4 regions of the Bradyrhizobium sp. Ses1 genome follow, and region 1 is predicted to be linked to each of the others. Evidence: riboswitches for the same ligand, from Rfam matches in the RefSeq annotation. Region 1 holds a riboswitch; each other region holds the start of a gene.
What was found. A riboswitch is a leader RNA that binds a small molecule or an ion and turns the genes downstream of it on or off. The one in region 1 is predicted to bind cobalamin.

Region 1 (5,865 bases):
CTCGCGGTTCTGGACACTCGCTGCGCTTGGTGGGCCGCTTGAAAGCGTCACCCAGCATCGCGCAGATAGCTATTCGGGCGATCCGGAAAACAGCCTGGTCGCCGTCGCGCTGGAGACGAGGGGGGCACAGGGTATTCCGCGCAGTTCCGGCCTGTCAGACGATCTCTTCGCGCGTGACCGCCAGATTACCAAGCGGCCGATGCGTGCGCTGGCGCTGTCCGCGCTCTCACCGCGGCCGGGAGAAAGGCTGTGGGACATCGGTGCCGGCTCCGGCTCGATCGCCGTGGAGTGGGCGCTGTGCGGAGGAACCTCGATCGCCGTTGAGGCACGCGAGGATCGTGCCGAGAACATCCGCAGCAATGCGGCGACGTTCGGATTGACACATCGGATCACCGTCATCGCGGGAATAGCGCCGGACGTCCTCTCGGGCCTTGAGCCGCCGGACGCCGTGTTCATCGGCGGGGGCCTCGATGCCGCAATGTTCGATGCGATCTGGTCGCGTAGCGCGCCGAGCACGCGCGTGGTAGCGCATGCCGTAACGCTCGAGACGGATGCGCTGCTTTCGGAGCTGCATGCACGTCACGGCGGCGAACTGATGCGGGTAGAGATCGCTCATGCGGGCCCGCTCGGCCGGTACCGCTCTTGGGAAGCGGCTCGGCCGGTCGTGCAATGGAGCGTGATGAAATGAGGGTCGCCGGTCTCGGATTCAAACACGACGTCACGCTCGCCTCGCTGCGCGAGGCGCTGGTCGCGGCCGGTGGCGCCGACGGCTTCACGGCTGTCGCGACCGTCAGCGACAAGGCAGAGACTGCAGCGCTCAAAGTCCTGGCGGGTGAGTTCAATGTCCCGGTCAAGGCTGTTTCGGCCGATGTGCTGGCAGGCATTGCGACGCCGACCCAGTCAAAACTCATCAAGGAAAAATTCGGCGCGGGATCGGTCGCCGAGGCCGCCGCGCTCGCGGCGGCCGGCCGCCATGCGCGGCTGATTTCGACGCGGGCGGTCTCAAAGGATCGAACCGCCACCGCGGCGATCGCGGAAGGAGACGGCGAATGACGGTGCATTTTATTGGCGCGGGACCGGGCGCTGCCGATCTACTCACCTTGCGCGGGCGCGATCTGATCGCGACTTCGCCGGTCTGCCTGTACGCTGGTTCGCTCGTTCCCCAAGGCGTGCTTGCGCATTGCCCGCCCGGCGCGCGGATCGTCAATACGGCGCCAATGTCGCTTGACGAAATCATCGCCGAAATCGCCGCCGCGCATGCGGATGGCAAGGATATCGCGCGTCTGCATTCGGGCGACCTCTCGATTTGGTCGGCGATGGGAGAGCAGCTACGTCGCCTGCGCGCGCTCGACATTCCCTATACGGTCACGCCGGGCGTGCCGGCCTTTTCCGCTGCAGCCGCAGCGATCGAGGCCGAGCTCACGCTGCCGGGCCTCACGCAATCCGTTGTACTGACGCGCTCGCCGGGCAGGGCCAGCGCGATGCCGGAAGGCGAAAAGCTCGCCGCCTTCGCTGCAACTGGCGCGGTGCTTGCAATCCATCTGTCGATCCATCTGCTCGACAAGGTCATTGCCGAGCTCACGCCGCATTATGGCGCGGACTGCCCGGTGGCGATCGTCTGGCGCGCAAGCTGGCCGGACCAGCGCATCGTTCGCGCCACACTTGCGACGCTTGATGCCGCTGTTGGTGCGGAACTCGAACGGACCGCGCTCATTCTCGTCGGCCGGACGCTGGGCTCTGAAGAGTTCGCAGAAAGCCGACTCTACGCCGCCGACTATGACCGCCGCTACCGGCCGATCGGGCCGGCGCCGCGTTTTCCGGAGGCGTCGTGATGGTTGCAAGCCTCGTCATCTCGGCGCCGGCCTCCGGTGTCGGCAAGACGACGCTGACGCTGGCGCTCGCGCGCGCCTATCGTGATCGCGGGCTAAGGGTGCAGTGCTTTAAGAGCGGACCCGATTATATCGATCCCGCGTTTCATGCCGCCGCCACGGGCCACGTCTCCGTCAACATCGATAGCTGGGCCATGGAGCGCGCTACGATCGAGCGCCTCGTCAGCCGAGGCGCGGATGCCGATCTTGTCCTGGCCGAGGGCTCGATGGGCCTGTTCGACGGCGTCGCCATGCGCGGCGTCTCAGGCACCGGTGCGACGGCGGATATCGCGGAAATGATGGGCTGGCCGGTGCTGCTCGTGATCGATCCGTCCGGTCAGGCCCAGACGGCCGCGGCGGTCACCGCGGGCCTGCGCGATTTCCGCGCGGGCGTGCGACTTGCAGGTGTCGTGCTCAACCGCGTCGCAAGCCCGCGGCACGAAGACCTCGTGCGACGCCCTTTGGTGGACGCCGGCATTGCCGTGTTCGGCGCGCTGCCGCGCCATTCCGAGATCAATTTGCCGAAGCGGCATCTCGGCCTGGTGCAGGCAGAGGAGCAGGCAGAGGTCGGTGGCCTGATTGGCGAGGCCGCCCGCTTCGTCAGCGAGCATGTCGATCTCGATGCCGTGCTGCAATCGGCGTCCGCCTGGTCGCCGCAATCGCCCTCGCGCGGCCTCGATATCACGCCGCCGGGACAGCGTATTGCGCTCGCTCGCGATGCCGCGTTCTCCTTCGTCTATCCGCACATGTTGGAGGCATGGCGCGCCGCGGGCGCCGAGATCGTGGCTTTCTCGCCGCTTGCTGATGAGGGGCCCGATGCGAGCGCCGACGTGTGCTGGCTCCCGGGCGGCTATCCCGAACTGCACGCCGGCCGCCTCGCAGCCAATGCGCGATCTCGCAACGCGCTACGCGCCTTCGCGGAGACACGGCCGGTGCACGGCGAATGCGGGGGCTATATGGTATTGGGCGACGCCTTGATCGACGCGGACGGCACGCGCCATGAGATGGTGGGCCTGCTCGGCCTGGAGACGAGCTTTGCAAAACGCCGGATGCATCTGGGCTATCGGCTTGCCGAGCTTGCTGTGCCGATGCCCGGACATCAACCTGGCGCACGCCTGCGCGGCCACGAGTTCCACTATTCGACCATCATCGCGCAGCCTGATGTGCCGCTCGCGGTTGTCCGTGACGCGACCAGCACAATTGTTACCGAGACCGGCTCGCGCCGTGGTCATGCCACGGGCACGTTCTTCCATCTGATTGCGGAGGACCGGTGAGCGGTTTTGTCTCCTTCATCTCTGCCGGTCCCGGTGATCCCGAGCTTCTGACGTTGAAGGGGGCCGCTCGGCTGCGCGAAGCCGATGTCGTGCTCTATGACGACCTCGCGTCAGGCGCGATCCTCGATCTCGCGCGTCCTGGCGCCAATCTCGTCGCGGTGGGAAAACGCGCGGGCCGCCCCTCGACCAAGCAGCAGCTGCTCGTCGATTATGCCGCGACCGGCGCGCGCGTGGTGCGCCTGAAATCGGGCGATGCCGGCATTTTCGGCCGGCTGGAGGAGGAGATCGAGGCTCTCCGCGCAGCCGGCATCGGCTACGAGATCATTCCCGGCGTCACCTCGGCCTGCGTCGCGGCCGCGCAGGCCGGCATTCCCTTGACCCGTCGCCACACCTCACGCCGAGTGCAGTTTGTGACGGGCGCTGATGTCACCGGCGAATTGCCGCAAAATCTCAATTGGGCGGCTCTTGCCGATCCGGAAGCGACGACCGTGGTCTATATGGGCCGGCGCACATTTCCTGCTTTGGCCGCGAAACTGATCGAACAGGGCCTCGCTCCGAATACTCCTACGCTGTTTGCCGAATCCTTGGGCCGTGCCGATGAGCGGCTTGTCCGCACCACGATCGCGGAGCTTGCCGAACAGCTCGCGCGGGGCGGTGCGGCAACCACCGCGGCCGTCATCCTGTTCGGTGCGCTGGCCGGAGATTATCCCTCATGATGCCACTGGCCGGCCCTGTTCGCCCCTTGACGCCTGCTGTTCGAAAGGGGCACACAGGAGAAGCATGGTGCTCGGTACGGCGCAAAGCGCCGGAGCATAATCGGGAATGGGGGTGGGCGGACCCAGTTGCGGCGCCCGAAACCCCAGCCGCCCCCGCGACTGTAAGCGGTGAGGGACTCCGATCCGCCACTGGGCTGAAAAGCCTGGGAAGGCCGGAGACCCGCTTCGAACCGCGAGCCAGGAGACCGGCCCTGCAAGTTTTGACGCCAAGGCCGTCGGGTGTGACGGCAGGAAGGACGTAAGACCATGCATATCGAACCGGGAATCGTAACGGGCGCCAAGCTCGTGTTGAGCTATGCGACCGGAATTGCCTCAGCCGGCGTCGCCTGGAAGCTTGCAGTCGAGACCGTGCGCGAGCAGGGCATCGCGTCGTTTGCCGCGCGGACGGTTGCAACGACAGGCCTTGTCTTTACCTTCTTCGAGGTGTTGCCGCACTTCCCGGTCGGCGTTTCCGAGGTGCATTTCATCCTTGGCTCGACGTTGTTCCTGCTGTTCGGTGCAGCACCGGCTGCATTCGGGTTGGCGCTCGGCCTTCTATTGCAGGGGCTGTTCTTCGCGCCGACGGACCTGCCGCAATATGGCATGAACGTCACTACGCTCCTGGTGCCGTTGTTTGCGATCCAGGCGCTCGCTCAGCGCATCATTCCGCGCAACACCGCCTATGTCGACCTGCAGTATCGCCAGGCGCTGGCGCTTTCGACGGCGTATCAGTCCGGGATCGTGGCCTGGGTCGCGTTCTGGGCACTCTATGGTGCGGGCTTTGGTGCGACCAACATCGCGAACTTCGCGGGCTCTTACGCGCTCGTCATCGTGATCGAGCCGCTCGCCGATCTTGCGGTGCTGGCGCTGGCGAAGTCGCTGCGCGGCGTGACGGCCGAGGGTCTCGTCACCGATCGCCTGCACAACGCGGCCTAGCGACCATTTGGAGGGCGGCCGTTACGGCCGTCCTCCGTCCAAGCGATGCTCACGCTCTCCCTGATAGGCATCGGTTGCGGCGATCCCGAGCAACTGACGCTCGCCGCGATTCGCGCGATCAATGCCGCCGACCTCATCCTGATCCCGCGCAAGGGGACCGTGAAGTCCGATCTCGCCGAGTTGCGGCGAACGATTTGCACAGACGTGCTCACCAACGACCGGACGCAGATTGCGGAGTTCGACCTGCCGGTGCGAGACGCAGGCGGCGCCGATTATCGCAAGGGCGTGGACGACTGGCACGAGGCCGTTGCGGCGACCTGGTCGCACGAAATTGCGCGCCATGTTGGAGCCAAGGGGCGCGTCGCGCTGCTGATCTGGGGCGATCCTTCGCTCTATGACTCCTCCTTGCGGATCGCGCACCGGCTCGATCCTTTGCCGGCGATCGAAGTGGTCCCCGGCATCACGTCAATCCAGGCGCTGTGTGCTGCGCATGCGCTGCCGCTGAACGATATTGGCGAACCATTCCTGGTCACCACAGGGCGGCGCTTACGTGAAGGCGGCTGGTCTGATGCCAGCGACACCGTGGTCGTGATGCTCGATGGCGGTGCGGCGTTCCAGTCGCTGGATGCGAGCGGTCTGCTTATCTGGTGGGGCGCCTTTCTTGGCATGCCTGACCAGATCATCATATCCGGTGAGCTTGCAGAAGTCGGCCCGCGCATCGCCGCCGCACGGCAAGCGGCGCGCGAACGGCATGGCTGGATCATGGACAGCTACATTCTCAAGCGCAGGTCGCGATAGCGCACTCTCGCCGGCAGGATTGTCGATGCGGGAGACTCTTGCGACAAGAACGTCGCACCTTGGACGCGCGTATTGACTCGTTGTCCGTCTTAATCCTAGTACCTCGGCACAGAGGTTTTGACTCGTTGAACCTGGCCTAATTCGATGATGGGTTTTGGATAGGCCCGCGCCATTTTGGCGCGAGCCTTATTGGATCCATTTGACGCGGGCGCGGTCGGCATTGCGCCGTTTCTC
Region 2 (5,865 bases), on a different contig from region 1:
TGCGCAAGCGGAAGAATGGATTCCGGGTTCTCGCTCCGCGAGCCCCGGAATGACGGGGCGATGAAGCTATCGTGCCACGCGTTGCAATTCCTTCGTCAGCACATCCAGCGCATCGGCGAGCATCACGCCGCCGCAGACGGTGAGACGTTCGGGAAGCACGATGCGCCTCGCTGGCGGGTAGAAGTGCTCCAGCGCCGGATGCAGCAGGAAGGCGCGACCGTTGTCTTCGGCGCGGTCGCCGGCCTCCGACACCAGGATGAAATCCGGCCTCAGTTGCACGAGCGCCTCCAGCGAGGCGTAGCCGCCGGCAGCGACGCCGAGGTCGCCGGCGGGATTGAGCAGGCCGGCTTCGGTCAGAAGCGAGGAGACCAGACTGTCGCTGCCGGATACCCAGCCGCGGCGCGCCAGCGGCAGCACGCGATAGTGCTTGCCGGTCGCGGCCTGGCGCGCTCGGGCGATCGCGGCATCTAATCTTGCAATCGCGACCTTCGCGCGGTCCGGATGCTGCACGATCTCGCCCATCTCGCGGATCTGGTCCTTCACCTCGTCCAGCGTGCGCGGCACGCTGAACTCGACGAGATGGAGGCCGTTTGCCTTCAGAAGCTCGCGCGTTGCGCGCTTGTCGAACAGGCTGGCGACGACGATGTCGGGCTTGAGCACCAGCACGTCCTCCGCGCCGCCGGAAAGGATCGGGAAACGGCGCGCCTGATCGGCGGCAAAGGATTGCCAGGCCTCGCGGGAGTAGCGGCTGAGGCCCAGGATCTGCTGGGGATCGGCGAGCGAGAGCAGCAATTGATCGCTGCAGACATTCATCGAGACGATCCGCGGCGGGCTCGCCGCATGCGCGACAGTGGTGGACAAGACGAGCGCTGCAAGGCATGCCGCGAGCCGGCCCATCAGATCTCCGCCCAGGGCACGATCACCGTCTCGCGCTGATGCTCGGCGCGGAAGGCGCTGACGCGGAACACATCGGCCATGACCGTTTCCGAGAGCGCATCCGCCGGCGCGCCCTGCGATGCGAGGCGGCCCTGCGCCAGCACCAGCGCATGGTCGGCAAAGCGCGCGGCAAGGCCAAGGTCGTGCGTCACCACGATCACCAGCACGCCCTGATCGGCTGCGGCACGCAAACCCTTCATGACGTCGATCTGGTGGCGCGGATCGAGCGAGGCGGTCGGCTCGTCCGCCAGGATGATCGGCGCCTCCACCGCGAACACGCGCGCCAGCGCAACGCGGCTGCGCTCGCCGCCGGAAAGATCGGTGACACGCCGCTCCGCGAACTCCATGACATCGGCCGCCTGCATCGCCCGCACCACCGCCTCAGTGTCGCGCGGGGACAGCCGCGCCGGATCGGTCGCGCCATGCGGATAGCGGCCGAGCGCGACGATGTCGCGCGCCGGCAGCGGCCAATGCACCATGTGCCCTTGCGGAAGATAGCCGAAGCGCTTGGCCCGTTCGCGCAGCGGCAGCGCGGCAAGCGCCTCGCCTCCCACCTTGATGACGCCGTCGGAGGGAATGAGGCCGGCGAGCGCGCGCAGCAGCGTGGTTTTGCCGGCGCCGTTCGGACCGACCAGCGCGACGAGATGACCGGAGGCGAGTTGCAGCGACACATCGTTGAGCACGCGGCGGCCGGCGAGCACGACGTTGAGGTGTTCTACAACAAGCGCCGTCATGCGACGCCTCCGCCGAGCGCGCGACGCTCGCGCATGATGAGATAGAGGAAGAACGGCACGCCGATGATCGAGGTCAACACGCCCACCTTGATGTCCGACGTCGACGGGATGATGCGCACCGCGATGTCGGCCGCGAGCAACAGCGCCGAGCCGGCAAGCGCGCTCGGCACCAACAGCCGCGCCGGATCGTGGCCGATGACGGGCCGCATCAGATGCGGCGCGACCAGGCCGATGAAGCCGATGGTGCCGGTGACCGCCACCGCGCCACCAACGCCAAGCGCAACGCCTGCGATCACGAACAGGCGCAGGCGGCCGACATCGACGCCGAGGCTTTGCGCGGTCTCTTCGCCGAGCGTGAGCGCGCGGAAGGCGCTGGCTTGCGACAGCAGGATGGCCGCGCCGGCGACGATGAACGGCAGCGCCAGCGCGACATGCTGGAAGCTGCGGTCCTCCAGCGAGCCGAGCAGCCAGAACGCGATCTCGAGCGCCAGGAACGGATTGCTCGCGAGGTTCATCACCAGCGCCGTCGCAGCGCCCGCAAGGCTCGAGATCGCAAGCCCGGCGAGGATCAGGATCAAGAGGCCCGCATTGCGGCCTGCGATCGCGAGCAGCACGAAGACCGAGCCGAATGCGGCGATGATGGCGGCGACCGGCAGCGCATAGGAGCGGACGTCAGCCAACCCCAGCGCGATCACCAGCACCGCACCGAACGCCGCCGATTGCGGCGCGCCGAACAGCGAGGGCGAGGCTAAGGGATTGCGCAACAGGCCTTGCAGCGCCGCGCCTGACAGACCGAGGATGGCGCCGATCGCAAACGCCAGGATGGTGCGCGGCAGGCGAATCTCGCGCACGATCACCTGCGTGACATCGCTGCCGCCACCGAACAGCGCCTCGATCACCGTCAGCGGCGACAGCCGCACCGGGCCGGTGCCGAGCGAGATCAGCATCAGCAAGGCAACCAACGCAATCATTGCAACGGTCGCCCCCAACCGCCGCCGCGCGGCCAGACCCGCCGCTATCGTGAAATCCTGTGCACTCATCGCGCCCTGCTTCTTGCAGCGAATTCGGTGGCAGACAAGCGACACCGGAACAAAAAAACGTATGGGAGCCAGGGAGCCGCAGTTTCGCCGGGATTGACTCACGTGCCGCCGAAATCCTAGATGGCCCTGACGGTTCCTATCGGGATCAAAAGGGAATGCGGTACCGGGAAACTTCCCGTAAAGCCGCGGCTGCCCCCGCAACTGTATGCGGTGAATCCTTCGTCATATGCCACTGGGAGTCTCGGTCCTGGGAAGGCGACGAAGGGTAACGACCCGCGAGCCAGGAGACCTGCCGTCATACGTGGTCACACGCGACGATGTCGGTCGGGGAGTACAGGCATTTGCTTCACCTGAAGCGCGAAACGCGATGGTGAGCCTTGGTTCGCTGTGACGTGCCACTGACGTCATACCGAGGTCTCGCCGATGTTCTCTGCTACCACAGTCACCAAGCAACGCCGCGCGCTGCTGCTCGCGTCGAGCATGCTGGCGCCCGCTTTGTATGTTTCCGCCGCGCAGGCGCAGGAAGCGCCCTCCGAGCAATTGCCGCCGGTCGAGGTCAGGGCGCCCGGCGACCACAACCGCACCCGTGCCAAGCCCGCTTCCGACGGCACTCCAGGTCCCCGGCGGCCCGCGCCGGGCCAGGTGCCGACCAACGCGCAGCCGGCCGGCGGCGCGGGCGCTGGCGGCGCCGCCGCTGGCGGAGCTTCATCCGGTGGCGGTGGCGGCGGCCCGCAATTTGCCGGCATTGTCGGGACGTCCTCGACCGTGATCACCGCCGACGACATCGCGCATTCGCCGACCCAGGTTCTGGCCGAGATCATCGCGCAGGCCCCCGGCGTGCAGCTTCAATCGCTCTATGGCGGCGTGAACGGCGCCAAGACCTCGGTCGACCTGCGCGGCTTCGGCGCGTTCGCCACCGCCAACACGCTGTTCCTGCTCAACGGGCGACGGCTCAACGACATCGACATGGCGCAGGTGGATCTATCGACCATCCCGCTCGATTCGATCGAGCGCATCGAGATCACCCGCGGCAACAGCGGCGCCGTGCTCTACGGCGACAATGCGATAGGCGGCGTGATCAACATCGTCACCAAGACCGGTGTCGGCGGCCCGCCGGTCTCGATCCGCGGCGAAGCCGGCTATGGCTCCTTCAACCAGCGCATGGCCGCGATCTCGACCGCGATGAATTCGGGACCATGGTCGGCGTCGTTCTACGGCAACGGCATCAAGTCCGACGGCTACCGCGTGAACAATGCGCTCGACCAGCGCAACGGCGTCGGCAATCTCAACTACACGACGCCGGACCTGAAAGCCTTCCTGACGGTGACCGGCGACGACCAGAAGCTGGGCTTTCCCGGCGGCAGGCTGGTCGATCCTTCGATCGGCGTCAATCAGCTCGTCACCGATCGCAAGGGCGCCGCCACGCCGTTCGACTATGGCAACCAGCAGGGCGCGAGCGCGACGGCGGGCTTCACCAAGACGCTCCTGAACGGTGTCGACCTGATCGTCGATGGCGGCTACCGCCAGAAGGACACGCAAGGCGCGTTCTTCGGCACCTCGCCATTCATCAGCGCGGCATCCACCTACAATGACGCCGCGTTGCAGACCTGGTCGATCACGCCGCGGCTGAGCATCAACAATTCGATCTTCGGGATTCCCTCGTCGATCCTGACCGGCATCGACTATTACGATGCAACGTTCCACCAGCAGCGCGGCGCGTTCCGGGGCGTGCCGCCGATCCATACCTACGACCTGTCGCAGCAGTCGCTCGCCGGCTATTGGCAGCACACGGTTGGCCTCTTGCCCACCACCGATTTCTCCTATGGCGCGCGGGTGCAGAACACCTGGCTCAGCGCGCGCGATCGCTACGATCCGAACGCGCCGTTCGCCTTCGACGCGCAGGCGACGCCGCTCGACCAGAGCGAGACCAATTACGCGCTGCATGTCGGCGTCGAGCATCGCTTCACCGAAATGTTCTCGGTGTTCGCCCGCGCCGCGCACGCGTTTCGCACGCCCGATGTCGACGAGCGCACGTCCACCGGACCCGCGTTCGATGCGGACTTCAACCCGTTGCCGCAGAATTTCCAGTTGAAGACGCAGACCTCGCACGACGTCGAAGCCGGCTTCCGCGTCAAGACGGGCCGCTTCCAGGTGCAAACCAGCATCTACAACATGGACCTCGAGAACGAGATCCATTTCAATCCGGTGCTGTTCTACAACATCAACCTCGATCCGACCCGGCGTTATGGCTCCGAGACGCAGGCCTCGCTGCGCGTCAGCGATACCGTGTCGCTGCGCGGCGGCATGGCTTACACGCGCGCCGTGTTCCGCGAGGGACAGTTCGCGGGCAACGATGTGCCGCTGGTGTCGCGCTACACCGGCAATCTCGGCGTGACCTGGAATATCTGGGACAACTATCTCGTGTTCGATGCCACGCTGCGCGCCTGGAGCTCGCGCGTCATGGACAACGACCAGGCCAATACGCAAACGCGCATTCCGGGCGATGCGACGATCGACCTCAAGCTCAGCGGCGCCTATGAGCATTTCTTCTGGTCGGTCAGCGTCAACAACGTCCTGAATGCGCTCTATTACGACTACGCCATCGCCTCGAACTTCACGCCCGGCCGCTTCAGCGCCTATCCGCTGCCGGGTCGGACTTTCCTGGTGAAGGCCGGCGCCACGTTCTGAAGCGATCGGCCGGTCCGCGAGCCACGCGCGGACCGGCTTGTTCCGCCCGAATCAGCCATTATGTCGTGATGGCGGGAGATCGACATGGGCGGGATCGGGAAGAGAAGCCAACCTCCGAAGCAGGAAGGCGGCAAGCCAAAGCCGCCGCCTCCACCTGCGCGTCACGACGAGGACGACGACTACGAAGACGGCGACATCGCCACACCGAAGCGCGATCGCTACGGCCCCGACGACGCGCCGTTGTGAGACGCTTCGCGTCATTGCGAGCGCGGAATTGTAGGGTGGGCAAAGGAGCGCAGCGACGTGCCCACCATCAGGCACTCCGCTCGCAATGGTGGGCACGCTTCGCTTTGCCCACCCTACGACGGCTGATGCAGTCCCGCGAAATCGTCGCGCTCGATCTTGCGGATGCTCTTCACATCGAGCAGATGCGCGCCGAAGCCGCCGCGGGCGACCGTCTTTGCCAG
Region 3 (5,865 bases), on a different contig from region 1:
CCGCGCTCGCCGACGTGATTGAGCAGGTTGATCGAGCCGAGATTGCAGACCGCAGTCTCCTCATCCGAAGTGTTGAGCGTGATCTCGGTGCAGAGATTGGAGGAATGGATCACGCCGGCGTGGCGCTGCGGCGAGCGCAAATTGCAGGGGTCCTTGAAGGTGATCCAGGGATGTCCGGTCTCGAACAGCATGGTCAGCATCTTGCGCCAGAGATCAACGGCACGGACATTCTTGGATACCCGCATCTCGCCGCGCGCGGCCTTGTCTTCATAGGACGCGTAGCGCTCGGCAAAGGCCTTGCCGTAGAGATCGTGCAGATCGGGCGTCTCGTCCGGCGAGAACAGCGTCCATTCGCCGTCGGCCTCGACGCGCTGCATGAAGAGATCAGGCACCCAGTTGGCGGTATTCATGTCGTGGGTGCGGCGGCGGTCGTCGCCGGTGTTCTTGCGCAGGTCGAGGAATTCTTCGACGTCGATATGCCAGGTCTCGATATAGGCACAGACCGCGCCCTTGCGTTTTCCGCCCTGGTTGACGGCAATCGCGGTGTCGTTGGCGACTTTAAGGAACGGCACGACGCCCTGGCTCTCGCCATTGGTGCCCTTGATATGGGCGCCCAGCCCGCGCACCCGCGTCCAGTCATTGCCGAGGCCGCCGGAATATTTGGCGAGCAGCGCATTGTCCTTGATCGACTTGAAGATGCCGTCGAGATCGTCGGGAACGGTGGTGAGGAAGCAGGACGACAATTGCGGCCGCAGCGTGCCGGAATTGAAGAGCGTCGGCGTCGACGCCATGAAGTCGAAGGAGGACAGGAGATTGTAGAACTCGATCGCGCGCGCCTCCCGATCGATCTCGCGCAGTGCAAGCCCCATGGCGACGCGCATGAAGAACGCTTGCGGCAATTCAATCCGGTGGCCGCGGACATGCAGGAAATAGCGATCATAAAGCGTCTGCAGCCCTAAGAACTGGAACGCAAGATCGCGCTCCGGCTTCAGTGCCGCGGCCAGCTTGTTCAGGTCGAAGCGGCCGAGTTCGGGATCGAGCAATTCGGCCCTGATGCCGGTCTTGATATAGGCCGGAAAATATTCGCCATAGCGCACCGCCATGTCCGCCTGCGACGCTTTCGTTGGCGCGCCCTGCACGAAGGACAGCACTTCAGTGCGGAGCTTGTCGAGCAAGAGGCGCGCGCTGACATAGGCGTAGTTCGGCTCCTGCTCGACCAGCGTACGCGCCGCCATCACGCTGGCGAGCGCGAGTTCCTCCTGGCTGATGCCGTCATAGAGATTGCGCTGGATTTCCCCGACGACAGGCGCAGCGTCGACACCGTCGAGCCCCGCGCAGGCCTCGCCGACGATCATCGCCAGCCGCGCATGGTCGAGCGGCACCTTGCTGCCGTCCGCGAGCGTGACGTGGACGATTGGCCCGCTCGATGCCGTTGCGGATTTAGTTGCCTGCTGTTCGGCGCGCTGCCGCGCCCGCTCCTCGCGATAGAGCACATAGGCGCGCGCCACCTTGTGATGGCCGCTGCGCATCAATGCCAGTTCAACCTGGTCCTGGATGTCCTCGATATGAAAGGTGCGGCCTTCGCTCATCCGGCGCGACAGCGCGCCGACGACTTCGGCGGTCAATTCCTCGACCGCTTCGTGCACGCGGCGCGACGCAGCCGCCGTATTCCCCTCGACCGCAAGGAAGGCCTTGGTCATCGCCACCGAGATCTTGCCGGCATCGAATTGCGACACCGCGCCATTGCGGCGAATCACCTGCATCGGCAGCCGTGCTTCCGGCGCCGCGATTGATTCGGGGCGCAGGTGGATGAGAGGTGACGCGGTGGTTTCGCGATCGAGAGAGAGTGACATCTTGCAGACCCCGTGATGTTGCTGGGGCCGGATGCCGGAGGCGACGCTGCGTGATGATGCCGGCGGCGTACCGGCATGAGCCTGCAAGCGGCCGCCGGGACACCCCGCCCGTGGACGTTATTTGCTGTCACGGCAGGTCTCCTGGCTCGCAGGTCGGCGTCACTCCCCGTCTTCCCAATGCGATGCCGCATCAGTGACGTCTAAAATCGGGAGCAACTCACTGCTTACAGTTGCGGGGGCAGCGCTGGATTCTCGCGAGCAACGCGCGATCACCAGCTTCCCTCTTGGCCACCATTCCTTGCGTCATGATGGACCGTGACAGCTACATCTGGTGCGATTTGGGGAATGGTGTCAATGGGACGTATGGGCGAAGCGCAAAAATTCCGGTCCACGCCGTTGACGCTGTGAACAACCGGCTCCACGCGCACGTGATGTCAGCCGAGTTGACGTTCGCGCGATCTTGCCGGTAAGTGAACGCGTCGTGGTTCTTCGGAGAGATCTTTTCCGGAGCTAAGAGGGAAGCCGGTGTAAAGCCGGAGCTGCCCCCGCAACTGTAAGCGGCGAGCCGCGGTCCACAATTGCCACTGAAGCCTGCAAAGCTTCGGGAAGGCCGGACCGCAGCAACGACCCGCGAGCCAGGAGACCTGCCTCGACAACATACACGTCCTCGGGCGGGGTGTCCCGGTGGTGCGGTTGCGATTCCGTGCGCACCTCGCGCAGGGAATCCAGACGTGTCACTACGGCCTTTGCCCCCAACTCATGGGGTTAAGCCAATGTCTTCCACTTCACTTGTTGTTGCGTCCCTCGGCACGCCGCGGATCGGTCCGCGCCGTGAACTGAAATTTGCGCTGGAACGCTTCTGGTCCGGCACATCAGACGAAAAGACGCTGATCGAAACCGGCGTCGGGCTGCGCGCGGCCAATTGGGCGCGGCAAAAGAAACTCGGTATCACCGTGATCCCGTCGAACGATTTCTCGTTCTACGATCAGGTGCTCGACACCTGCGCAATGGTCGGCGCTATCCCGGAAAGCTATGGCTGGACCGGCGGCGCGGTGCCGCTTGCGACCTATTTCGCGATGGCGCGTGGCACCACGGCCGACGCGCATGACGAGGCCTGCGGACATGCCCATCACGCACATGGCGTGGCGGCGCTCGAAATGACGAAATGGTTCGACACCAACTATCACTACATGGTGCCGGAGCTTCGCAAGAACCAGTATTTTGCACTCTCATCGCGCAAGCCGATCGAAGAGTATGAGGAGGCGAAGGCGCTGGGTTATCAGACCCGCCCCGTGCTGGTCGGCCCGGTCACGTTCCTGAAACTGGCCAAGTCCAAGGAACCGCATTTCGACACGCTGTCGCTGCTCGACAGGCTCCTGCCGGTCTATATCGAACTATTGCGCGAACTCGCTGCCCGCGGTGCGGAATGGGTGCAGATCGACGAGCCCTCTCTCGTGCTTGATCTGGACGCCGCCGCTCAGCAAGCCCTACGGCGCGCCTATTCCGAAATCGCCAAAGCGGTGCCGGACATCAGGATCATGCTGGCGACCTATTTCGGCGGGCTCGGCGGCAATCGTGCGGTCGCGTTTGATCTTCCGGTCGCCGGCCTCCATCTCGATCTCGTGCGCGCGCCCCAGCAGCTCGGCGATCTCATCGACGTTCCGAAAGAACGGGTGCTGTCGCTCGGCGTGATCGACGGCCGTAACGTCTGGCGCGCGGATCTGAGCCGGATCCTCGATCAGCTTGGGCCCGTCGTCGCAAAGCTCGGCAAGGAGCGCATTCAGATCGCGCCATCCTGCTCGCTGCTTCATGTACCCATCGATCTCGCCCTGGAAACCAAGCTCGATCCCGAGGTGAAGACCTGGCTTTCATTCTCGGTGCAGAAGCTCGAAGAGCTTGCCGCACTGGGCGCGGCGCTTGGAAGTGGCCGGGCCCCTGCGTCCGAAGCGATCCGAGCGTCCGATGCCGCCGCGGCCGCGCGCAAGACCTCACCGCGGATTCACGATGCCAAGGTTGCCCAGCGTCTCGCCGCCATCGATGGCGGCATGCGCCATCGTGCCAGCCGGTTCGCCGAGCGTGCCGAGGTGCAGCGCGAGCGGTTCAATCTGCCACGCTTCCCGACCACGACCATCGGCTCCTTCCCGCAGACAACCGATGTCAGAAACGCACGCGCCGCACATGCCAATGGTGCACTCAGCGATACCGCATACAAGACCTATCTGCAGCATCAGACCGCGCGCGCCATCCGTTGGCAGGAGAATATCGGGCTCGACGTCCTGGTCCATGGCGAGTTCGAGCGCAACGACATGGTGCAGTATTTTGGCGAGCAGCTTTCCGGCTTCGCCTTCACCGAGCTCGGCTGGGTGCAGTCCTATGGCTCGCGCTGCGTCCGGCCGCCGATCCTCTATGGCGACGTCTCACGACCGCAGCCGATGACGGTCGAATGGTGGCAATTCGCGCAGTCACTGACGGCAAAGCCGGTGAAGGCGATGTTGACCGGCCCCGTGACCATCCTGAACTGGTCCTTCGTCCGCGACGACCTGCCGCGCAGCGACGTGTGCCGACAGATCGCGCTCGCGATCCGCGATGAGGTGCTCGATCTCGAGATGGCCGGCGCCGGCATGATCCAGATCGACGAAGCAGCACTGCGGGAAGGCCTGCCGCTGCGCAGGTCGGAATGGAAGACCTATCTCGATTGGGCGGTCGATAGTTTCCGCATCTGTTCCTCCGGCGTGCAGGACGAGACCCAGATCCACACCCATATGTGCTACTCCGAGTTCAACGACATCATCGACGCCATCGCGGCGATGGACGCCGATGTCATTTCGATCGAGACCTCGCGCTCGAAAATGGAATTGCTCGACGCCTTCCGGAACTACCGCTACCCGAACGAAATCGGTCCCGGCGTCTACGATATCCATTCACCGCGCGTGCCTGACATTGGCGAGATCACCGACCTCCTCAAGCTCGCAAGAGAGCGGCTCTCCGACGCGCAGATCTGGATCAACCCCGACTGCGGCTTGAAGACCCGCAAGTGGGAAGAGGTGCGCCCGGCGCTCGCCAACATGGTCGCCGCCGCCCGCGAATTGCGGTCGCTTGGCTAGACAGCGCCGCCCCGTCTCTTATCCTGCGGCGGCTCGAAGAGGAGAACGCCATGCGCTTCTGGATTCAATGCACAAGGTTCGAGACGGAGCAGCCCATTCACATCAATATCGCGCTCGTCGGCAGCATGTGGCGCGACGGCGAGCGCACCGTACTCGCCTTCGTCGGTGGCGATGGCGAGAGGATTGAGGTCGTCGAGACACCGGAGCAGATGTTGGACCGGCATCTCGGCACGCCCGGGACCGCATGACGATATGCAGGCGGTTGCAACATCATTGCGAAGAAGGACCCATAACCACAGGCGTTTACAGTGTGCTCCGCTACAACGGCTTGCTCGCGCCACGACAGCCGCCTGTGGAATGAGTCCCGGGCCCCGGCTACGCCCAAGGGGCTTCGCAGCGGCACGCAAGCCCGGGACGACGATGGAATGTGGAGCAATCGCCAAAGCAAAAGCCCGGCACTAGGCCGGGCTTCTGTACGTCTTGCTCTCTGATCGCGCTTACGCCTGCGGCTGCGGCTCCAGGCCGGGGTCCGGATCCGGGCGCGGACGCGACTTGCCGGCAGGCGGCACGGCGGAGGCACGTGGCGTGGTCGGCTCGAGCACGGACTCGCGGTTCGGCTTCTTACCCTTCAAGAGATCAACGATCTCGTCGCCGGTCAGCGTCTCGAACTCGAGCAGGCCTTTCGCCAGTGCTTCGAGATCGGCGCGCTTCTCGGTGAGGATTCGCGTCGCCTCGTTGTAGCCTTCCTCGACCAGGCGCTTGATCTCGGAGTCGATCTTCTGGACTGTCGCCTCCGAGGCGTTCTGGGTGCGCGACACCGACATGCCCAGGAACACTTCATCCTGGTTCTCGCCATAGGAGACGGTGCCGAGCTGTTCCGACAGGCCCCAGCGGGTCACCATCATGCG
Region 4 (5,865 bases), on a different contig from region 1:
GCCGCGATGCGCAAGCTGGATATCCACTCGACGGCGGATCTGGTCCGCTACGCGGTTCGCGCCCGCCTGCTGGAAGCATGACACGCCAAAGCATGATCCGGCGCTTGATGTTCCGGCTTGTTCTGCCATGAGCCCGGGAGGCTAAGCTGACCTCAGTATATTTCCTGCGAAATCCGAGGGTTTTGCGGGATAACTGCCGGAAAGCCAATCGGTATGATTCTGACCTCGCTGTCGGCTATCGCTATCGACCGTTCCAGCGCAAGGGAACGACGCCATGAAACGCATCCTGATTGCGGATGATCATGAAGTCGTACGTTCCGGGCTTCGCGCGATCGTTGAAACGCGCTCCAATTGGATTGTAACTGCAGAAGCTCCCGACGGTGAGCAGGCGATTGCATTGGCGTTGGAAACGAGACCGGACGTCATCATCGCCGACTATTCCATGCCCCTCGTAAACGGACTGGAAGTCAGCCGCCGCATCAAGACGCTTCGTCTGCGTTCGGAAGTGTTGATCCTCACCATGCATGAAAGTGAGGAGATTTTGACCGAGGCTCTTCTGACCGGGGTACGTGGCTTCCTGCTCAAATCGGACGCCAGGAAGCATCTCATTTCAGCAATCGAAGCTCTGCTCGACGGCCGACCTTACTTTACCAGCGTCGTGTTGGAGAAATTGCTGACCGACTACCAGCTCAACAAACAGAACAAGTCCAGTGCGCTCCTCACATCGCGGGAGCAGAACGTCGTGCAGTTGATTGCAGAGGGGCATACCAACAAGGCCATCAGCTCCATCTTGAAGCTCAGCGTGAAAACTGTCGAAACCCATCGGGCGTCCGCCATGCGCAAGCTTGGCATGTCATCCACAGCCGAGCTGGTTCGCTATGCGATTCGCAAGAAGCTGGTTGCGCCCTGAGGCGCAGACAATTCGAGCAGCAGTCGTCGCGCCGGGTTACGCAGCGAGTATTGGATCATTGGCTGGAGTTCGCACGGCCCCGCCGGTGATATCGCCCGAATGCCACGCGCGGATTGACGGCGCATATGGCCCCTCGCCCCGACGCCGCGGCCATACATGCCGCCCGCGTGCGGAAGGAGCAATCTCCCGGAATCCCAGTGGTTCGAGATTGCAGGCAATAGGGATAGTCCCGTGCCGTAGCGGGACCAGCTTCGGCAATCCAGATCAAGCCGGCCGCAGATAAGAGTGCCATCAGGTAGCGCATGAGATCACCTCGCTCATTGAGGATATCTCCATAGTGCCGAAGGAGGACGCGCCTGAAAATACATGATTCCCCGGGGGCCAGCTTGACAAGATTCCCTAGAGCGCGCCGATCAGGATCGCGCCACCGAATTCTGAAGCCACGACGCGGGTGTCGAGAACAGGCATTACAGGTTCAGACCTTCCGTAGGATGGGTAGAGCCCCGTGCTTTTCAAAGATCTCGATGGCAGCGAAGCTGTCACCAACTCGATCAGCGCCGGCTCACGCCCCTCGTGCATCGCGGATTGCCTGGGCGACTTTCGTCGCCTGCGACACCCGTCCGATTCGCGCGCCCGTGACGATCTTTTTTCGACGCGTGCTCAAGCGCGGCACCATCCCTTCGTTGGCGGTCGATCCGGCGGAGGGATAGGGAATGAAGTCCGCGGCCCGACGCAGCGCGATAGCCTTTCGAGCCGCTTCGACATTGGCGGTGCGAGCTGCCAGGTTGTGAAGACGCCTGAGTTCGCTGTTAACCCGCTTCAGTGCCGCGGCAAAGACCTGCTTGCGTTGTGATGGACGATCGGCAGTTCCGGGGAAGTTCGCGCCGCGAGGCTGGCCTTTCCCGCGCGTCTCTCGCCGCTTTTGTCGGCCGAGCGTTCGCTCCTTGTCGCGCATCTTGCGCAAGCGGGATCGCATGTCCGCAAGATCAGCCGGCTCGACGTCATAGATGGCGGGATGATGCGTGAGGCGGATCGTCTCGTATTCATCGTGACTGAGGAGGCTGCGTTCGAGTTTGCATGGGACCGACATTTCCTGTTCCTCCGTTGAATCTGTCGATGCTCACATGAACGGTATCATCCAAGTTTAGCGACGCGTGTGGGTGGCATGTGATGCTCGCATAAGGCTGTAGGATTTGCCATCTGCCGTCCCTTCGCCTGTCAGCAACTTTCTGTGTTCGTCATTCAGGTCGCCGCTATCAGCGATCCGCAAAAATGCTGTTGGGTTCTGATCGTTATCGATTTGAGTTTTGCTCCGCCTTGTGCTTCTTTGCGCGCGTCATCGGTGCCCTTTGTAGGGTGAAACGGGAACGCGGTGCGGGAATCTTCCCCAATGCCGCGGCTGCCCCCGCAACTGTAAGCGGACTATTTGCGATCCGGATGCCACTGGGCCTGCCAAGCAGGTTTGGGAAGGCGGATCGCGAGACGACCGCAAGCCAGGAGACCGGCCGTTGACGGGTATCAACTCGTTCGACGGTGGGTCGGCGGAAGGGCATTAATGAACTTGCGGCGTTTTCTTGCCGGGTGTGCGGCCGTTGCTGCGTGCGGTCACACTGGCGCCATGGCCCAATCGGGTCCCGAACAGCTTCCTGCTGTCGTCATCAATCCGGAGGTCCGGTCCAAGCCGGCTCCGAGGAATAGGCAAAGGGCTTCAACGACCCATCCTGCGCGCCCGGCGCCCGGTAACGAGGCGCCGGCCGCGACTCCCGAAGTGGTCGTGACTCCCGACCGTACACTGGAGCCGGCGAGCCGGACCGGAAGCTCGGTCAGCGTGGTCACGCACGAAATGCTCGCGACCAGCAATCCGACTTCGCTCGTCGATGCGCTGCGGACCGTGCCGGGACTCGATATCACCGAAAGCGGCGGACCAGGCGCGACGACCAATGTGCGCTTGCGCGGCGCCAATACCGGCCAGACGCTGGTCATGATCGATGGCATCAGGGTCAACGATCCGACCGCCGCCAGCGGCGACTTCGATTTCGCGATGTTCGCCCCGGGCGCGATCCAGCGGATCGAGGTGCTGAAAGGACCGCAGAGCGCGCTCTACGGATCTGACGCGATCGGCGGCGTCGTGAACATCATCACCAAGAAGGGCACCGGTCCGGCACAACTCGACGTCAGCACCGAGGGCGGAAGCTACGGCACGGCGAGCACCAGCGCAGCGCTGACCGGAACCTCTGGGCCGTGGTCCTACGCGTTCACGGGAAGCGGGCAGCACAGCAACGGCTTTTCACGCTACGGCTATCGCATCCCCGCGCTCGAAGCCAAGTATGGCCCGCTCGAGCGCGATGGCTTCGACCGCGTCGGCGGTTCGGCACGCGTCGGCTACGATTCCGGCGAAGGCGTACGCCTGGAGACGGGTATGCTGGCCTCATTCACGCGGTCCGCCTATGATCAGGCCTCCGGAACGTTCCCGGACACGCCGTCGAGCGCGACGCGCCTGCTCGAACAGGTCTGGGGACGCGCGTCGTTCGACACGTTCGGCGGCATTCTCACCCATAGCGTGAGCGCATTTGAGACGCATATCGACCGCTCGTTCGACGACGTCACCTACAAGATCAACAAGCTGCCGCAGAACACGACATCCATCCTCTCCAATTTCGTCGGCGACAGCACGGGCCTGGAATATCAGGGCAACCTGAAGGTCGGCCCGCTGGGATCGCTCATCGTCGGATCGCGTGTGCAGCATGAAACGGCGAGCACCTCCGCCACCAACCTATTGCCGATTCCTGGAGCGTCGACGCCACAGCTCGTAGGCACGCAAGACACCAATTCAGTGTTTGCGCTCTGGCAACTGCCGATCGGCGAGCGGCTCAACATCACGATGGGCGGCCGGGTTGACGACGTCGTCGATGTGGCACGGTTCGAGACATGGCGAACCACCGCGGCTTACACGATCGCCGAGACCGGCACCAAGCTGCATGCGAGCGCCGGGACAGGCGCCAAGGCCCCGACGCTCTATCAGCTCTATGCGCCGACCTATGGCAATTCCGCGCTCAGTCCCGAGGAGAGCTTCGGCTACGATGCCGGCATCGACCAAAGCCTGTTCGGAGGCCGCGTTGTGGTTTCGCTGACAGGCTTCGGCAACAGGTTCAGCAACCTGATCGACTTTGTGACCGATCCGGCGCACCCGCTCGGGCACTACGTCAACGTCTCGCGTGCCGAAACCGACGGACTGGAACTAGGGGTCAACGTCGATATCCTGCCGGGCTACCTGAAATTCAACGCCGCCTATACCTATCTGCAGGCTAAGGATCTCTCGACCGGCCTGACGCTGGCGCGCCGGCCGGAAAACCTGGCGAGATTCTCGTTCCCGATCACACCGATCGAGGGCTGGCTGATCGAGCCACGCGTGCTCGCGGTATCCACGCGCTACAGCGGTTCAAACGAGACGCTACCACTCGCCCCTTACGTCCGCGTCGATCTCTACACCGAATACAAGATCGATGAGACCTGGAAGGTGTACTTGCGCGGCGAGAACATTTTCAATGAGCACTATCAGGAAGTGTACAACTATGGCACGACCGGACCTGCGGCTTACGCCGGGTTCAGTGCCCACTGGTGAAGCGGATGTGATGATGCGCGCGCGGGGTGCGCTATTTGACCGAACCAAGCGCGCTGGCCAGGCGATCGAGACCATCGTCCGACGCAAGGCCAAATCGCAGCCATTCGCGTGCGCCGTTAAAGCTCCGGCACCAGATGTGGCGTCGGGCCAATTCGGTGTGCAACGTCGGGGCATCGGGATGGGAGGCAAGGCGAAAGAGCGTCGTCCCTCGGACGAGCTGAAGGCCCGCCGCTGTCAGGACCCGATCCAGCTTGCTCGACTGCCGAGCGAGCTTCGCACGCATCGCATCAGCCCAGGATCGATCCCGCAGGGCGGCCGTGCCCAGGTGAAGCGCTGGGCCGGAGACCGGCCACGGGCCCAGCGCCGCCGATATACGTTCGACGATATCGCGTCGGCCGATCACGAAGCCGAGGCGAAGTCCGGCGAGCCCATAGAACTTGCCGAAGGAACGCAGTATGAGAATGGGAAGATTGGCGCTCATCGCGGCAGCACTGATGCCGGGATCGACATCGGCAAAGGCCTCATCGATAACCAGCCAGCCTCCGCGACGATCGAGCCGTTCGGCAACCTGCCGGAGCGCCCTGCGGTCCGCGATACGTCCATCCGGATTGTTGGGATTGACGACGACAGCGTGAATGGCGCGGTCAGGCAGCGCGGAGAGATCATTCAATGCAATAATCTCTCGGCCTCCGCTCCTCCACGCAGCCGAATGCTCGCCATAGGTCGGAGTGACGATCGCGACCGCTCCGGGCCCGGCGAGATGCGGAATCCATTGAATGAGGGTCTGCGTGCCGGCGGCGGCTGCGATGCCTGCATCGTCGGGTACGCCGTAAGCTTCGCGTGCGGCGGCGAGGAGGTCCCGTTCGTCGGCACGCGATGGCAAGCGCGTCCACACACTGTCTGGAAGGGAGTGCGGAATCGTCCACGGCCAGGGATTGATTCCGGTCGACAGGTCGAGCCAGTCCGCAGGCTCGCCGCCGTGGTGCGCAATAGCTTCCGTCAGATCACCGCCGTGCTTCATAATCGCTTCATGCCATCAATCGCGCTCCTGCGCGAGACCCTTGTTGGCCTAACGCGGCCGGCGATCGGCGCAACGTTCTTGTTACTCGCAGCACTGTTCGGAGCACATGCCGCCCATGCAGCCGATCTGCCACGCGTCGCTTCCATCAATGTGTGCACCGACCAACTGCTGCTGGCGCTGGCCGACCCAGGCCAAATTCTCGGCCTCAGTCCCTATTCGCGTGACCCCGCCCGCTCCTGGAACGCGGGAAAAGCCGCAGCCTACCCTCGATTATCGGGCGAAGCAGAAGATGTGCTGATCTTGCAACCGGAC

Region 2: another riboswitch for cobalamin. It lies ahead of AC5ZG5_RS08010 (TonB-dependent receptor); the one in region 1 lies ahead of AC5ZG5_RS31295 (energy-coupling factor ABC transporter permease).
Region 3: another riboswitch for cobalamin. It lies ahead of metE (5-methyltetrahydropteroyltriglutamate--homocysteine S-methyltransferase); the one in region 1 lies ahead of AC5ZG5_RS31295 (energy-coupling factor ABC transporter permease).
Region 4: another riboswitch for cobalamin. It lies ahead of AC5ZG5_RS20005 (TonB-dependent receptor plug domain-containing protein); the one in region 1 lies ahead of AC5ZG5_RS31295 (energy-coupling factor ABC transporter permease).

The regions. Positions count from the first base shown of each region.
Region 1 is NZ_JCAMOQ010000036.1:82,873-88,737, forward strand. Features, by position in the region: gene cbiE (precorrin-6y C5,15-methyltransferase (decarboxylating) subunit CbiE) at 1-688, shown strand, start outside; gene AC5ZG5_RS31275 (cobalamin biosynthesis protein) at 685-1,053, shown strand; gene cobM (precorrin-4 C(11)-methyltransferase) at 1,050-1,832, shown strand; gene AC5ZG5_RS31285 (cobyrinic acid a,c-diamide synthase CobB) at 1,832-3,142, shown strand; gene cobA (uroporphyrinogen-III C-methyltransferase) at 3,139-3,858, shown strand; cobalamin riboswitch at 3,907-4,126, shown strand; gene AC5ZG5_RS31295 (energy-coupling factor ABC transporter permease) at 4,165-4,833, shown strand; gene cobF (precorrin-6A synthase (deacetylating)) at 4,879-5,631, shown strand; partial or broken gene AC5ZG5_RS31305 (IS630 family transposase) at 5,727-5,865, opposite strand, start outside.
Region 2 is NZ_JCAMOQ010000004.1:263,745-269,609, reverse strand. Features, by position in the region: gene AC5ZG5_RS08025 (ABC transporter substrate-binding protein) at 67-897, opposite strand; gene AC5ZG5_RS08020 (ABC transporter ATP-binding protein) at 897-1,670, opposite strand; gene AC5ZG5_RS08015 (FecCD family ABC transporter permease) at 1,667-2,641, opposite strand; cobalamin riboswitch at 2,824-3,021, shown strand; gene AC5ZG5_RS08010 (TonB-dependent receptor) at 3,134-5,398, shown strand; gene AC5ZG5_RS08005 (hypothetical protein) at 5,483-5,644, shown strand; gene AC5ZG5_RS08000 (hypothetical protein) at 5,758-5,865, opposite strand, start outside.
Region 3 is NZ_JCAMOQ010000001.1:552,250-558,114, reverse strand. Features, by position in the region: gene AC5ZG5_RS02660 (ribonucleoside-diphosphate reductase subunit alpha) at 1-1,853, opposite strand, end outside; cobalamin riboswitch at 1,968-2,186, opposite strand; cobalamin riboswitch at 2,319-2,519, shown strand; gene metE (5-methyltetrahydropteroyltriglutamate--homocysteine S-methyltransferase) at 2,627-4,957, shown strand; gene AC5ZG5_RS02650 (hypothetical protein) at 5,008-5,205, shown strand; gene ftsH (ATP-dependent zinc metalloprotease FtsH) at 5,455-5,865, opposite strand, start outside.
Region 4 is NZ_JCAMOQ010000016.1:91,186-97,050, forward strand. Features, by position in the region: gene AC5ZG5_RS19985 (response regulator) at 1-81, shown strand, start outside; gene AC5ZG5_RS19990 (response regulator transcription factor) at 275-910, shown strand; gene AC5ZG5_RS19995 (DUF3551 domain-containing protein) at 966-1,214, opposite strand; gene AC5ZG5_RS20000 (hypothetical protein) at 1,473-1,874, opposite strand; cobalamin riboswitch at 2,234-2,434, shown strand; gene AC5ZG5_RS20005 (TonB-dependent receptor plug domain-containing protein) at 2,685-4,532, shown strand; gene cobD (threonine-phosphate decarboxylase CobD) at 4,564-5,553, opposite strand; gene AC5ZG5_RS20015 (ABC transporter substrate-binding protein) at 5,563-5,865, shown strand, end outside.